2 regions of the Enterobacter sp. B79-1 genome follow, and region 2 is predicted to be linked to the other one. Evidence: predicted binding sites of a transcription regulator. Region 2 holds the regulator's gene; the other holds the start of a gene.

Region 1 (8,270 bases), on a different contig from region 2:
CGACGACGGCGTATTCAACTTTGAAGGCGGCTGCTACGCGAAGACCATTCGCCTGTCTGAAGAGGCCGAACCGGATATCTTCCACGCGATCCGCCGCGACGCGCTGCTCGAAAACGTCACCGTGCGTGCCGACGGCTCCATCGACTTCGACGATGCGTCGAAAACCGAAAACACCCGCGTCTCTTACCCGATCTACCACATCGACAATATCGTGAAGCCGGTGTCAAAAGCGGGTCATGCCACGAAGGTGATTTTCCTGACAGCGGATGCGTTCGGCGTGCTGCCACCGGTTTCTCGCCTGACTGCCAGCCAGACGCAGTACCACTTCCTCTCGGGCTTTACCGCCAAGCTGGCGGGTACCGAGCGCGGTGTGACGGAGCCAACCCCAACCTTCTCCGCCTGCTTCGGCGCGGCCTTCCTGTCGCTGCACCCGACGCAGTACGCTGAAGTGCTGGTAAAACGCATGCAGGCATCCGGCGCACAGGCCTACCTGGTGAACACCGGCTGGAACGGTACGGGCAAACGTATCTCCATCAAGGATACCCGCGCGATTATCGACGCGATTCTGGATGGTTCTCTGGACGACGCTGAAACCTTCACGCTGCCGATGTTTGACCTGGCGATCCCAACGTCGCTGCCGGGTGTGGATACGCATATCCTCGACCCGCGCAATACGTACGGTTCGCCGGAGCAGTGGCGTGAGAAAGCGGAATCGCTGGCGAAGCTGTTTATCGAGAACTTCGAGAAGTACACCGATACCCCGGCGGGTGCTGCGCTGGTGAATGCGGGTCCAAAACTGTAGTCCATGTCGGGTGGCGGCTTCGCCTTACCCGACCTACAAAAAAGGGTGGCGAGTGCCACCCTTTTTTAACTCTCTTTCACCTGCCCCCGCGTCACCGGTACCGGCAGCCAGGCGCGAATGCTCAGCCCACCCCGCTCGCTGGTGCCAATCTCCAGCAATCCGTTATGGTTATCGATAATACGCTGCACAATCGCCAGGCCTAAACCGGTTCCGCTGGTGCTGCGCGCGCTGTCGCCACGCACAAACGGCTGGAACAGATGCTTACGCTGCTCAGGCTTAATGCCAGGGCCATCGTCTTCCACCTGGAACCAGGCGCGGTTGAGTTCAGACCCGCTGCTGACTTTAATCCAGCCATTACCGTAGCGAGCCGCGTTGACCACCATGTTCGCCACTGCACGTTTGATGGAGAGCGGATGCATGCGCACCTGGATCTCCCCCGCCTGCAGGTCGGTATCAATCTCGCGCTCGTAGCCGCTTTCCGCCGCCACCACCTCGCCCAGCACCGCGTTCAGGTCAGCCATTTCCATCGGCATCTCCTGCCCGGTGCGCAGGTAATCGATGAACTGCTCAATGATGGCGTTACACTCTTCGATGTCCTTATTGATGGACTCGGCAAGGTAACCGTCCTCTTCTCCCATCATCTCCGTCGCCAGGCGAATACGCGTCAGCGGCGTGCGCAGGTCATGGCTGACCCCCGCCATCAGCAGCGTACGGTCATCCGCCAGCTGCTTCACGCCTGCTGCCATATGGTTAAACGCACGCGTCACCGAACGCACTTCTGAGGCGCCATACTCGCGCAGCGGTGGAGGAATTATCCCTTTACCGACCTGCAGCGCCGCGTGCTCCAGGTCGACCAGCGGTCGGTTCTGTATACGGATAAATAGCCACGCGCCGCCTATCGCCAGCAGCATGATGGCCAGGGTGTAGCGGAACAGCGGCGAGAAGTCGCCCTGATGGATTTCGGTCAGCGGGACGCGCACCCAGATGTTGGGTGAGAGCCAGGTTTTCAGCCAGACGACCGGCGAGCTTTTGTTGACCTCAACGCGTACTTCCGTTGGGCCGCCCAGCTGCTGCGCCATCTGCTGGCTGAGGAATTCGTAGTGCTGCGCCCAGCGCAGGCCAGCGTCTTCCGCCGCTTCGTTGGAGTAGAGCGAAATGCCCAGCTCACGGTAGATTTCACGGCGAAACGCCGGGGGAACGACGAGCTGCGTGCCGTCCTCCAGCTGCAGCTTATCGGTCATCAGCATACGGACTTCGTAGGCAAGGACCTTATTAAACTGCTGGAGGCTCGGCAGGATCGCAAAGTTCAGCACCACCAGATAGGTCGTCACCAGGCTGACGAACAGCAGGGTGACGATCAATAACAGGGTGCGGGCAAACGAGCTTCGCGGCGAGAAGCGCATTCGCCTCATGCTTTAGAGCCGTCCGGGACAAACACGTAGCCCAGACCCCACACGGTCTGAATATAACGAGGGTGCGCAGGATCTTCTTCCACCATGCGGCGCAGGCGGGAGATCTGCACGTCGATGGAGCGTTCCATTGCGGAGTATTCGCGACCGCGCGCCAGGTTCATCAGCTTGTCACGGGAGAGCGGCTCGCGCGGGTGGCTGACCAGCGCTTTCAGTACCGCAAACTCGCCGCTGGTGAGCGGCATTGGCTCGTCTTCACGGAACATCTCACGGGTGCCGAGGTTCAGCTTGAACTTACCGAAGGCAATCACCGCTTCTTCCTGGGACGGGGCGCCCGGCAGTTCGTTCGCCTGACGGCGCAGCACGGCGCGAATACGCGCCAGCAGCTCGCGCGGGTTAAACGGTTTTGGAATGTAGTCGTCTGCGCCAATTTCGAGGCCCACGATACGGTCAACCTCTTCGCCCTTCGCCGTCACCATGATGATTGGCATCGGGTTGCTCTGGCTGCGCAGACGGCGGCAGATGGAAAGCCCGTCTTCGCCCGGTAGCATCAGGTCAAGGACCATCAGGTGGAAAGATTCACGGGTCAGCAGACGGTCCATCTGCTCAGCGTTCGCGACGCTACGAACCTGGAAGCCCTGCTCGGTCAGATAACGCTCAAGCAGCGCGCGCAGGCGCATGTCGTCATCCACGACCAGAATTTTGTAGTTTTCTTGCATTGTGTCTACTCCCAAAGGTTCGGATAGTCTTTGTAACAGCGTATTCTAAAAAAGTGCACGTATTCGACCAGCTAATTCTGGTATAAATTCTAGTCGAAATTGTTACAAAGCATATTTAACAGCAGCTTATCTGCTCATTTCATCACATAAATCATTATTAATCCTGTCTGTTACACTGTGTGGTACGTATTGTGCGCAAGACAGTAAACCGGCAGCAAAGGCTTCACCATGAAAACGCCCCTGATCACCCGCGAAGGGTACGAGAAACTCAAAAAAGAGATGGATTACCTGTGGCGCGAAGAGCGTCCCGAGGTGACCAAAAAAGTCACCTGGGCCGCAAGCCTGGGCGATCGCAGCGAAAATGCGGATTACCAGTACAACAAAAAGCGACTGCGTGAGATCGACCGCCGGGTTCGCTACCTGACGAAGTGCCTTGAGAACCTGAAAATTGTCGATTACTCCCCGCAGCAGGAGGGCAAAGTGTTCTTCGGCGCGTGGGTAGAAATTGAAAACGATGACGGCAACACCCTGCGGTTTCGCATTGTTGGCTACGATGAAATTTTTGGTCGTAAGGATTACATCTCCATCGACTCACCCATGGCGCGCGCGCTGCTGAAAAAGGAAGTGGGCGATCTGGCCGTCGTGCAGACCCCTTCCGGTGAAGCCAGCTGGTACGTGAACGAAATCGAGTACGTTAAATAGTCCGAGAGCGCCCTCCCCGGCTGGCATTTTGCCGTGTCAGCCCGTATAACTATCCCCTGATTTTTTCGACTCAACAGATGATAAAGCCATGATGAAAGATTCGCTCTGCCGCATTATTGCGGGTGATATTCAGGCCAGAGCCGAACAGGTAGAAGCTGCCGTTCGCCTGCTTGATGAAGGGAACACCGTGCCGTTTATTGCACGCTATCGTAAGGAAGTCACCGGCGGTCTGGATGACACGCAGCTGCGTAACCTGGAGACCCGTCTGGGTTATTTGCGCGAGCTGGAAGAACGTCGTCAGGCGATCCTCAAATCCATCGGCGAACAGGGCAAACTGACCAGCGAGCTGGAAAGCGCCATTAACGGTACCCTGAGCAAAACCGAACTCGAAGATCTCTATCTGCCGTATAAACCGAAGCGCCGCACGCGCGGGCAGATTGCGATTGAAGCGGGCCTGGAGCCGCTGGCCGACCTGCTGTGGAACGAGCCGTCCCACGATCCTGATACCGAAGCGGCGAAATTTATCGACGCTGACAAAGGCGTAGCGGACACCAAAGCCGCCCTCGACGGCGCGCGCTACATTCTGATGGAGCGTTTCTCTGAAGACGCCGCCCTGCTCGCTAAAGTGCGTGATTACCTGTGGAAAAATGCCCACATCGTCTCTACCGTCGTCACGGGTAAAGAGGAAGAAGGTGCGAAATTCCGCGACTACTTCGATCACCACGAACCGATCTCTACCGCCCCTTCACACCGCGCGCTGGCGATGTTCCGCGGCCGCAACGAAGGCGTGCTCCAGCTCTCCCTGAACGCCGACCCGCAGTTTGACGAGCCGCCGAAAGAGAGCCACTGCGAGCAGATCATTATCGATCACCTCGGCCTGCGCCTGAACAACGCCCCGGCGGACAGCTGGCGTAAAGGCGTGGTGAGCTGGACCTGGCGTATTAAGGTGCTGATGCACCTCGAAACCGAGCTGATGGGCACCGTGCGCGAGCGCGCCGAAGACGAAGCCATTAACGTTTTCGCCCGCAACCTGCACGACCTGCTGATGGCCGCCCCTGCTGGCCTGCGCGCGACCATGGGTCTCGATCCGGGCCTGCGTACCGGCGTGAAGGTTGCCGTCGTTGACGGCACCGGCAAGCTTGTCGCCACCGACACTATTTACCCGCACACCGGTCAGGCAGCGAAAGCGGCCGTCGTGGTGGCGGCGCTGTGCGAGAAGTACAACGTGGAACTGGTCGCCATCGGCAACGGTACGGCCTCACGCGAAACCGAGCGTTTCTACCTCGACGTGCAGAAACAGTTCCCGAAAGTGACGGCGCAGAAAGTGATCGTCAGCGAAGCGGGCGCATCCGTCTATTCCGCGTCTGAACTGGCAGCGCTGGAGTTCCCGGACCTGGACGTTTCCCTGCGCGGCGCGGTCTCTATCGCACGCCGTTTACAGGATCCGCTGGCCGAACTCGTTAAGATCGACCCGAAATCCATCGGCGTGGGCCAGTATCAGCACGACGTGAGCCAGACGCAGCTGGCGCGCAAGCTGGATGCAGTGGTGGAAGACTGCGTAAACGCCGTCGGCGTTGACCTGAACACCGCCTCCGTTCCCCTGCTGACCCGCGTGGCGGGCTTAACCCGCATGATGGCGCAGAACATCGTCGCCTGGCGTGATGAGAACGGCCAGTTCCAGAACCGTCAGCAGTTGCTGAAGGTGAGCCGTCTGGGGCCGAAAGCCTTTGAGCAGTGCGCGGGCTTCCTGCGTATCAACCACGGCGATAACCCGCTCGATGCCTCTACCGTTCACCCGGAAGCCTACCCTGTGGTGGAGCGCATTCTGGCCGCGACCCAGCAGGCGCTGAAAGACCTGATGGGCGACAGCAGCGCGCTGCGTAACCTGAAAGCATCGGATTTCACCGACGAGCAGTTTGGCGTGCCGACGGTTAGCGACATCATCAAAGAGCTGGAAAAACCGGGCCGCGATCCGCGTCCTGAGTTTAAAACCGCGACTTTTGCCGACGGCGTGGAGACCATGAACGACCTGCTGCCGGGCATGGTGCTGGAAGGTGCGGTCACCAACGTCACCAACTTTGGCGCGTTTGTGGATATCGGCGTGCATCAGGACGGTCTGGTCCATATCTCTTCCCTCGCCGACAAGTTCGTTGAAGACCCGCATACCGTGGTCAAAGCGGGCGACATCGTGAAGGTGAAAGTGCTGGAAGTAGATCTGCAGCGCAAGCGTATCGCCCTGACCATGCGTCTGGACGAGCAGCCGGGCGAAACCAACGCGCGCCGCGGCGGCAACGGCGGCGGTCGCGAACAGCAGCGTCCGGCAGCGAAGGCCGCGAAACCGCGCGGGCGTGACGCGCAGCCTGCGGGCAACAGCGCGATGATGGATGCGCTAGCGGCGGCAATGGGTAAGAAACGCTAAGGTTGTCAATGCCCGGTGGCGCTACGCTTACCGGGCCTACGATTTTGTAGGCCGGGCAAACGCAGTGCCGCCCGGCAAGCAGACCGCAGGGAATTAAAATAAATATGGTGACCCCATATTTAAACCACTATTTATCACTCCATTAACAAATAAGCTTTTTATTCCTTCCCGGGTAATTCTGCAAATATTGAGCAAGGTCAATCAGACCGCAAATTAATACGATTAACAACATTCCGTCACAGTTTTAATATTGCTGATAAAAACTATTCTCATTATCATCATTGTGTAGATTATTTAACCTCTCGTGGAATCAGGCGCTATGCAATTCACTCCAGACAGTGCATGGAAAATTACCGGTTTTACTCGTGAAATTAGCCCCGCCTATCGGCAAAAGCTCTTGTCACTCGGCATGCTACCCGGCTCGTCATTCCAGGTAGTACGCGTGGCCCCGCTGGGCGACCCCGTTCATATCGAAACCCGACGCGTCAATCTGGTACTGCGTAAGAAAGACCTCGCCTTAATTGAAGTCGAAGCGTTATCTCAATAACAAGCCAGCGGTTCAGTGAGTATATTACAATGAAAAAATTAACTATTGGCTTAATTGGCAATCCTAATTCCGGCAAGACAACCTTATTTAATCAGTTAACCGGTGCGCGCCAGCGCGTCGGCAACTGGGCAGGCGTGACGGTTGAACGCAAAGAAGGCCAGTTCACGACGACGGACAATCAGGTCACGCTGGTTGACCTGCCGGGCACCTATTCGCTCACCACGATTTCATCCCAGACCTCGCTCGATGAGCAGATCGCCTGCCACTATATTCTGAGCGGCGATGCGGATCTGCTCATCAACGTGGTGGATGCGTCCAACCTTGAGCGCAATCTCTATTTGACGCTGCAGCTGCTTGAGCTGGGTATTCCCTGCATCGTGGCGCTTAACATGCTCGATATCGCAGAGAAGCAGAAATTACGCATCGACGTCGATGCCCTCTCCGCCCGCCTGGGCTGCCCGGTGGTTCCGCTGGTCTCTACCCGCGGGCGCGGCATTGACGCCCTGAAGCTGGCCGTTGACCGCCACGCAGGTAACGCCGACGTTGAACTGGTGCACTACGCGCAGCCGCTGCTTCGCGAAGCCAGCCAGCTGGCGCAGGAGATGGACACCGCCATGCCTGCCAGACAGCGTCAATGGCTCGGCCTGCAGATGCTGGAAGGCGATATCTACAGCCGCGCCTATGCCGGTGACGCAGCAGATAAACTGGACGTGGCGCTGGCACGCCTGAGCGACGAGCTGGATGACCCGGCGCTGCACATCGCGGACGCGCGCTATCAGGCCATCGCCGCGATTTGCGACGTGGTCAGCAACGCCCTGACGGCGGAACCCAGCCGCTTTACCGCCGCCGTAGATAAGATTGTGCTCAACCGCTTCCTCGGTTTGCCCATCTTCCTGCTGGTGATGTACCTGATGTTCCTGCTTGCCATTAACATCGGCGGCGCGCTCCAGCCTGTCTTTGACGCCGGTTCCGTCGCGATATTCGTGCACGGTATCCAGTGGCTGGGCTACACCCTGCACTTCCCGGAATGGCTAACTATCTTCCTCGCCCAGGGGATTGGCGGCGGTATCAACACCGTGCTGCCGCTGGTGCCGCAGATCGGCATGATGTATCTGTTCCTCTCCTTCCTTGAAGACTCCGGCTATATGGCTCGCGCGGCGTTCGTGATGGATCGCCTGATGCAGGCGCTGGGGCTGCCGGGTAAATCCTTCGTGCCGCTGATCGTTGGCTTCGGCTGCAACGTGCCGTCGGTGATGGGTGCACGTACGCTTGATGCGCCGCGCGAGCGGCTGATGACCATCATGATGGCGCCATTTATGTCATGCGGCGCGCGCCTGGCCATCTTTGCGGTCTTTGCCGCCGCTTTCTTTGGTCAGCAGGGCGCGCTGGCGGTCTTCTCGCTGTACGTGCTCGGCATCGTGATGGCAATCCTGACCGGTCTGATGCTGAAGCACACCATTATGCGCGGTGAAGCGTCACCGTTTGTGATGGAGCTGCCGGTTTACCACGTACCGCATTTGAAGAGCCTGGCGATCCAGACCTGGCAGCGCCTGAAAGGCTTCGTGCTGCGCGCCGGTAAAGTGATTGTCATCGTCAGTATCTTCCTGAGCGCGCTGAACAGCTTCACGTTGAGCGGTCAGGCGGCAGATAACATCAACGACTCTGCCCTCGC
Region 2 (8,270 bases):
CGTCAAAGAGGAATAATCTATGCGTACGTTCAGTGGCAAACGTAGTGCGCTGGCGCTGGCTATCGCCGGTGTGACAGCAATGTCGAGCCTGGCGATCACCCCAGAAGCTAAGGCAGAAGGTTTCATCGATGATTCTACCCTCACGGGCGGTATTTATTACTGGCAGCGTGAGCGTGACCGTAAAGACGTCACTGAAGACAAATACAAAACCAACCTTTCGCACTCTACCTGGAACGCCAACCTGGACTTCCAGTCAGGCTATGCCGCGGATATGTTCGGTCTGGATATTGCTGCCTTCACCGCCATTGAAATGGCTGAAAACGGCGACAGCGGACACCCGAATGAAATCGCCTTCTCCTCCAGTAACAAAGCGTATAAAGAAGACTGGTCTGGCGATAAAAGCGGTGTCAGCCTGTACAAGGCAGCAGCGAAATTCAAATACGGCCCGGTGTGGGCGCGTGGGGGCTATATTCAGCCAACCGGTCAAACGCTGTTAGCGCCGCACTGGAGTTTTATGCCGGGTACCTACCAGGGCGCGGAAGCCGGGGCTAACTTTGACTACGGCGATGCGGGCGCGTTGAGCTTCTCCTATATGTGGACCAACGAGTACAAAGCACCGTGGCACATTGAGATGGACAAGTTCTACCAGAACGATAAGAAAACCAAAGTCGATTACCTCCACTCGCTGGGCGCAAAATACGACTTTAAAAACGACCTGGTCCTGGAAGCTGCATTTGGTCAGGCGGAAGGGTATATCGATCAGTATTTTGCTAAAGCCAGCTACAAATTTGATGTTGTGGGCAGCCCGCTGAGCACCAGCTACCAGTTCTACGGCACGCGCGATAAAGCCAGCAATGGCACCGTTAACGATATCTATGACGGCACTGCATGGCTGCAGGCACTGACCTTCGGCTACAAAGTGGGCCAGGTCGATTTACGTCTGGAGGGAACATGGGTGAAGGCAGAAGGGCAGCAGGGCTATTTCCTGCAGCGTATGACGCCAACCTACGCGTCCTCTAACGGTCGTCTTGATATCTGGTGGGATAACCGCTCTGACTTCAACGCCGATGGTGAAAAAGCGCTGTTCTTCGGCGCAATGTATGACCTGAAAAACTGGAACCTGCCTGGCTGGGCGGTGGGTGCATCTTACGCTTACGCCTGGGACGCAAAACCTGCGGATATGGCGACACCGGACGCGTACTACGATCCAAACTATCGTCTGAAAGAGTCTTCTTACAGCCTGGATGCGATCTACACCCTGCAGGATGGCCGCGCGAAAGGCACGATGTTCAAACTGCATTTCACGCAGTATGACAACCACTCCGATATCCCGAGCTACGCGGGCGGTTACGGCAACATCTTCCAGGATGAACGTGACGTGAAATTCATGGTTATCGCGCCATTTACTATCTTCTGATGAACACACCGGCGGGCAACGTCCCGCCGGTATGGAGACTGCACATGATGAAAAAAATCGTAATCGTCGCGTTGCTGGCATCAGGGCTGGTGGCGTGTGCTCAGACTGAGGCACCAAAAGAAGATTCCCGCCTGAAGGAGGCCTATAGCGCCTGTATCAATACAGCGGAAGGGTCGCCGGAGAAAATCGAAGCCTGTCAGAGCGTGCTGAACGTGCTGAAGAAAGAGAAAGCGCATGAGCAGTTTGCGACGCAGGAAAACGTCCGCGTGATGGATTACCAGGCCTGCATTCAGGCGCGTAAAACCGGTAACGATCAGGAAGTGGCGAAGCGTTGCGATAAGATCTGGAGCGATATTCGCAGTAACAATAAATAAGTTGCTTTACGCCCGGTGGCGCTGCGTCACCGGGCTTTTTTTTGCCCAAAAACAGGCAAAAAAAAGCCAACCTTACGGCTGGCTCAGAGTATAAACACGATATTATTTCGCGTCGTGCGCGTGGTCGTCTTCACGGCAATCGCCTTCAGCACAGTGACCATACAGGTACAGGCTGTGGTTGGTCAGGCGAATACCGTGACGTGCGGCGATTTCACGCTGGCGTGATTCGATGGAATCATCGCTGAATTCAATAACCTTGCCACAATCGAGGCAGATCAGGTGATCGTGATGGTGCTGCTGGGTCAGCTCGAAAACGGATTTGCCGCCTTCGAAGTTATGACGGGTAACAATGCCCGCGTCATCGAACTGGTTCAGCACACGATACACGGTTGCCAGCCCAATCTCTTCACCCATGTCGATAAGACGTTTGTAGAGGTCTTCCGCACTGACATGGTGATTGTCTGGCCCCTGAAGCACTTCAAGGATTTTTAACCGAGGAAGCGTTACTTTCAGGCCAGCCTTCTTTAATGCGGTATTGTTGTCAGTCATGCGGAATCTGTCCTGTTGCTAAACGATTCACTTCTAAAGAAGAAGTGACAGAAAATGCACTTGGGATAATGCGTCTCATTATAGAACTGCCATGACTAAATGAAAACTGCAAGTCTCAAGCAAAGTATGCTTATAAAAACGTGGTATCACCAACAAACTTGTTCGATGGCATCCACTTTTTACCAGGGGGATATTGTACAGGTCTGAACGAAAAAGTTAAAAGTTTGTAGCAATTAATTTAATCGGTTTTACCTGGTAAGCGGGCGCAACCGGAGTTGCGCCACCGGGAAATCAGGCGTTAAGAATGTCGTCGAGGTTCAGTTCTTCGCGAACCTGCTTAACCCATTTCTCAACGCGTTCAGCGGTCAGTTCCGGCTGACGGTCTTCGTCAATTGCCAGGCCGACAAAGTGGTCGTCGTCTGCCAGGCCTTTAGAGGCTTCAAAGTGGTAACCCGCCGTTGGCCAGTGGCCGACAATCACCGCACCGTGTGGTTCAATGATGTCGCGGATGGTGCCCAGTGCGTCACAGAAGTATTCTGCGTAATCTTCCTGATCGCCACAACCGAACAGCGCGACCAGCTTACCGTTGAAGTCAACTTCTTCCAGGGTTGGGAAGAAATCGTCCCAGTCACACTGCGCTTCACCGTAGTACCAGGTCGGTATACCCAGCAGCAGGATGTCATAGCCTTCGAGATCTTCTTTGCTGCTCTTGGCGATGTCGTGCACATCGGCAACGTCTTTACCGAGCTGTTTTTGAATGTTTTTTGCGATATTTTCGGTATTGCCGGTATCACTGCCAAAGAAAATGCCGATGATTGCCATGAGTAAAATAACCTCTTGAAACTTAATGGTATGGTGGCGCAATTTGTCCACGGATAAGGGCAATAATAGCAGAACAGGCAACCCTGCGGAAACAGCTATCGCGCAGGACTGCACTCTGTGCTACATGAAAAGGGTCATAAAGGGGATTTTCAGACTTATGCCTTGCTGCGCAATGTCTCAAGTTGGGTGATTAACATCTCTTCAATCAGTTCGCTGCGGCTGATGTTACGCGCCTCGGCCAGCTCATTTAGTGCATCGACAGCATCGGCGTTCAGCTTCAGTTCGACACGCTTAAGCCCACGATTTTTATCGCGTTTAAGCTGGTTGCGTTTATTAATACGCAGCTGTTCATCGCGCGAGAGCGGATTCGTTTTCGGTCGTCCCGGTCGACGCTCATTCGCGAACAGATCTAGTGTCGTACGGTCCGTTTGTTCTTTGGCCATGATTCTGAGACTTCGGGGGAAATACGCCGCCCTGCTAATGCCCGGGCGATAAGCGCGCCATCATACATCACCGAAAACGGCACGCCAACGACTGGAAGCCCACAACCTTCCAGTCGCTCTCTTTTTAATCAATTTGCAGTATCAGAGAGATAGCGACGAATGGCGCGCAGCACGGCGTCCGGTTTTTCGGCGTGAACCCAGTGCCCGGCACCGGCGATCACATGGGCGCGAGCCTGCGGGAATTGGGCCAGCAGCGTGTCGCGGTAGGCATCGGTAACGTAAGGCGAGTTTCCGCCGCGAATAAAGAGGGTAGGGTGTGGCCACGCGGGGACGTTTCCCCAGCCCACGATGTTGTTGTATTGCTCCCAGAGCACCGGCACGTTAAAACGCCATTGCCCGTCGACAAACGACTTCAGCAGGAACTGCACGACGCCTTCTTCATCCAGATGCTCACGCATCACGGCGGCGGCCTGTTGGCGTGTTGCGACGCCCGCTTCTGTGACCGCATTAATAGCGGCGAAAATCTCATCGTGACGGCGGACGTTGTAATCCACAGGCGCGACGTCAATGACAACCAGCCCGTTGATACGCTCTGGCGCGAGCGCCGTCAGGGCCATCACCGCTTTGCCACCCATGGAATGCCCGATCAGCGTTACCTTCTGCAGGTTATGTGCATCCAGCGTATCCAGCAGATCCTGCGCCATCGCCGCGTACGTCATCTCGTCGGAACGCCCGGAAAGACCGTGATTGCGCATATCAACCTGTAAAATATCGTGGTCGGAAACCAGATCGCGCGCCAGCACGCCCAGGTTATCGAGGCTGCCAAACAGCCCGTGAACCAGTACGATGGGAGAATTATTGTTCGGCGATTGTGCAGATTGCGCTCGGGTATTCAATTTCATGGCAAAGTTCTTTTTTTACGTATGTCAGGTTAGGGTATCATGTTGACCATTCTGCCGCCCGGCTGCAAGGATCCAGTTTAATCTGACTTTTGCCGCCTGCCGGGTTTGACGCTATCCGCTGTTGGGATTTGACCTTATAATCCCAACGACTTGTATTCAGATAAGATATCGCACTGGATTAAGATGAAAACAATCGAAGTTGATGACGAACTCTATCAGTTTATTGCCAGCCAGACGCGGCATATCGGGGAGAGCGCGTCCGACATTTTACGGCGTATGCTTAAAATTTCCGCCGCCTCACAGCCTGCTACCCCTGTCACAAAAGATGTCGTGTCTCAGCCGAGCGTTGTTGCACAAGCAAAACCTGCCGTAATACCGGCAAAAGATAAAGTGCGCGCAGTACGTGAACTGCTGCTGTCTGATGAATACGCAGAGCAGAAAAAGGCGGTTAACCGCTTTATGCTCGTGCTGTCTACACTTCATTCACTGGATAACAAAGCGTTTGCTGAAGCGACCGAGTCGCTGCACGGTCGCACCCGCGTCTATTTCGCGGGCGACGAACAGACGCTGTTACAAAATGGCAATCAAACCAAACCTAAACATGTCCCTGGCACACCGTACTGGGTCATCACCAATACCAATACGGGCCGCAAGTGCAGCATGGTTGAACACATCATGCAGTCCATGCAGTTCCCGGCGGAATTGATTGAAAAGGTTTGCGGTACAATTTAACCCTTGCATCAAAAGGACCAGGCAATGGCAAATCACAGCCGTGCAGGCCAACCTGCACAACAAAGCGATTTGATTAACGTCGCTCAACTGACCGCGCAGTATTACGTGCTGAAGCCGGTCGTGGGCAACGCAGAACACGCAGTGAAGTTCGGCACATCTGGTCACCGCGGTAGCGCGGCGCGCCATAGCTTTAACGAACCGCACATTCTGGCCATTGCCCAGGCCATCGCGGAAGAGCGCGCCAAAAATGGCGTCACCGGTCCATGCTACGTGGGGAAAGATACTCACGCCCTGTCTGAACCGGCGTTTATTTCCGTACTGGAAGTGCTGGCAGCGAACGGTGTGGATGTGATTGTTCAGGAGAACAACGGTTTCACGCCAACGCCTGCGGTCTCTAACGCAATCCTCGTACACAACAAAAAAGGTGGCGCTCAGGCTGACGGTATCGTCATTACGCCATCTCATAACCCGCCAGACGACGGTGGCATTAAATACAACCCGCCTAACGGTGGCCCGGCAGACACCAACGTCACCAAAGTGGTGGAAGACCGTGCGAACGCCCTGTTAGCCGACGATCTAAAAGGCGTTAAACGTATCTCTCTGGATGCCGCCATGGCGTCCGGTCATGTGAAAGAGCAGGATCTGGTTCAGCCGTTCGTGGAAGGGCTGGCGGATATCGTCGATATGGCGGCCATCCAGAAAGCCGGTCTGAAGCTGGGCGTGGATCCGCTGGGCGGCTCCGGTATTGAATACTGGAAGCGCATCGCAGAGCATTACAAGCTGGATCTGACCATCGTGAACGATCACGTCGATCAGACCTTCCGCTTTATGCACCTCGATAAAGACGGCGCGATCCGCATGGACTGCTCCTCCGAGTGCGCGATGGCGGGTCTGCTGGCGCTGCGTGATAAATTCGACCTGGCGTTTGCTAACGACCCGGACTACGACCGTCACGGTATCGTCACCCCTGCCGGGCTGATGAACCCGAACCACTATCTGGCCGTCGCCATTAACTACCTGTTCCAGCATCGCCCGCAGTGGGGCAAAGAGGTGGCTGTTGGTAAAACGCTGGTCTCCTCCGCGATGATCGACCGCGTGGTCGAGGCGCTGGGCCGCAAGCTGGTGGAAGTGCCGGTGGGCTTCAAGTGGTTTGTTGACGGTCTGCACGACGGCAGCTTCGGCTTCGGCGGTGAAGAGAGCGCGGGCGCGTCCTTCCTGCGCTTCGACGGCACGCCGTGGTCAACCGATAAAGACGGCATCATCATGTGCCTGCTGGCGGCGGAAATCACCGCGGTCACCGGTAAGAACCCGCAGGAACATTACAACGCGCTGGCGGAGCGTTTTGGTGCGCCAAGCTACAACCGTATTCAGGCTAGCGCGACGTCAGCCCAGAAAGCGGCCCTGTCCAAACTCTCTCCGGAGATGGTCAGCGCAAGCACCCTGGCGGGAGATCCGATCACCGCGCGTCTGACGGCGGCGCCGGGCAACGGTGCGTCTATCGGTGGTCTGAAAGTGATGACCGAGAACGGCTGGTTCGCTGCGCGTCCATCCGGTACGGAAGATGCGTACAAAATCTATTGCGAAAGCTTCCTCGGCGCTGAGCACCGTCAGCAGATTGAGAAAGAAGCGGTAGAGATTGTTAGTGAAGTGCTGAAAAACGCGTAAGTCGTGATCTGGTGCGGGCTGATGCCCTCACCCCGGCCCTCTCCCACTGGGAGAGGGAGAAAACATTAAAAACGGCAACCCTTGGGTTGCCGTTTTGCATTGACCTCGTAGGCCCGGTAAGCGCTAGCGCCACCGGGCTTTTTTTTAACTGTGCTTATTCTTCAATTCAAACCGCGGTGACACCAGACCGTACAGCGTCCAGCCCATAAAGGTCACCATCGCGCCATACAGCATCGCTTCCTGGCCGGATGAGTAGAGCGCGTAGAAGCTATAAATCGCCCCAATCAATGCTACTACGTTCGCAACCTTCGCCTTGCGTGGATCAACCTTCGCGACTTTCTGAATAATCACCAGCGCCGCCATCGACAGAATGTACGGAATGATATTTGTCACAACCGCCAGGTTGACCAGCACGTTGAACTGGCTGTTCAGCGATGGGCTAATGGTCATCAGCGACAATCCGCTCTGGAAGATGACAATCGCCAGCATGCCCTGCACCGGCGCATCGGCTTTGCTTACGCGGGAGAAGATTTTCGGGAAATAACCTTCATCTGCGGAGGATTTAAACACCTGCGCAATGGTGAACTGCCAGCCGAGAAGGGAACCGCAACAGGACATCACCATCAGACCCATAATCACTTTCCCGACTTCCGGCGTGAACATCTGCGCGAAAGCCAGCCCGAACGGCGCCGTGGAGTTTGCCAGATCCATATTCGGTACGATGCCCGCAATCACGTTAGTCGAGACGATATAGATCACCGCCGCGCCCAGCGTGCCGCCGAGGACCGCAATCGGCACGTTCTTTTCCGGATTCTCTACCACTTCCGCGTTCGCGCAGGCGGATTCCAGACCGAGGAAGGCCCACAGCGTCATGGCGATAGAAGAGCCCACTGCGGTAAAGAACGGCACGTGGTGCGGGTTCCAGGAGTTGGCGTACAGCGTCGGGCTAAACCAGAACCAGCCGATGATGCACAGGCCGACAACCGGGATAATCACGCCCCAGACGGTGATGCTGCTGAGCTGTCCGGTGATACGCGCGCCGCCAAAGTTAGCCACGGTGCAGATCCACAGCACCCCGATGGTCGCCAGCCCAATCTGTACCGGGCTGAGCGTCGCGCCAAACAGCTCCGTACCGTAACCCACCGCGGAGATGGCAATCGCCACGTTGGCGATCAGCAGCGACACCCCGTAGGTATAGTTGGCCATAAAGTTGCCCGACTTGCCAAAGGCGTATTCGGCATAGCCGCCCATGCCGCCAGACTTACGGCTGAACATCCCGCACTTGGCAAACGCCCACGCCAGCGCCATTGAGCCGACTGCCGTCACCAGCCAGGAGATGATAGAGATGGTACCCACCTCTGCCAGC

What was found. The regulator Fur, encoded in region 2, represses iron uptake genes when iron is present. The targets are predictions, from matches to a motif close to ATAATAATGAGAACNACTATCAA.
Region 1: feoA (ferrous iron transporter A) is a predicted target of Fur. The motif match lies at 6,308-6,330, and genes of this name have one in related genera.

Annotation. Positions count from the first base shown of each region.
Region 1 is NZ_JBYAZJ010000009.1:144,051-152,320, reverse strand. Features, by position in the region: gene pckA (phosphoenolpyruvate carboxykinase (ATP)) at 1-802, shown strand, start outside; gene envZ (two-component system sensor histidine kinase EnvZ) at 868-2,214, opposite strand; gene ompR (osmolarity response regulator transcription factor OmpR) at 2,211-2,930, opposite strand; gene greB (transcription elongation factor GreB) at 3,159-3,632, shown strand; gene AC2T6E_RS20505 (Tex family protein) at 3,721-6,051, shown strand; gene feoA (ferrous iron transporter A) at 6,371-6,598, shown strand; gene feoB (Fe(2+) transporter permease subunit FeoB) at 6,628-8,270, shown strand, end outside.
Region 2 is NZ_JBYAZJ010000001.1:1,421,226-1,429,495, reverse strand. Features, by position in the region: gene chiP (chitoporin ChiP) at 20-1,417, shown strand; gene chiQ (ChiQ/YbfN family lipoprotein) at 1,465-1,791, shown strand; gene fur (ferric iron uptake transcriptional regulator) at 1,894-2,340, opposite strand; gene fldA (flavodoxin FldA) at 2,632-3,162, opposite strand; gene ybfE (LexA regulated protein) at 3,318-3,605, opposite strand; gene ybfF (esterase) at 3,734-4,507, opposite strand; gene seqA (replication initiation negative regulator SeqA) at 4,691-5,239, shown strand; gene pgm (phosphoglucomutase (alpha-D-glucose-1,6-bisphosphate-dependent)) at 5,264-6,904, shown strand; gene potE (putrescine-ornithine antiporter) at 7,049-8,270, opposite strand, start outside.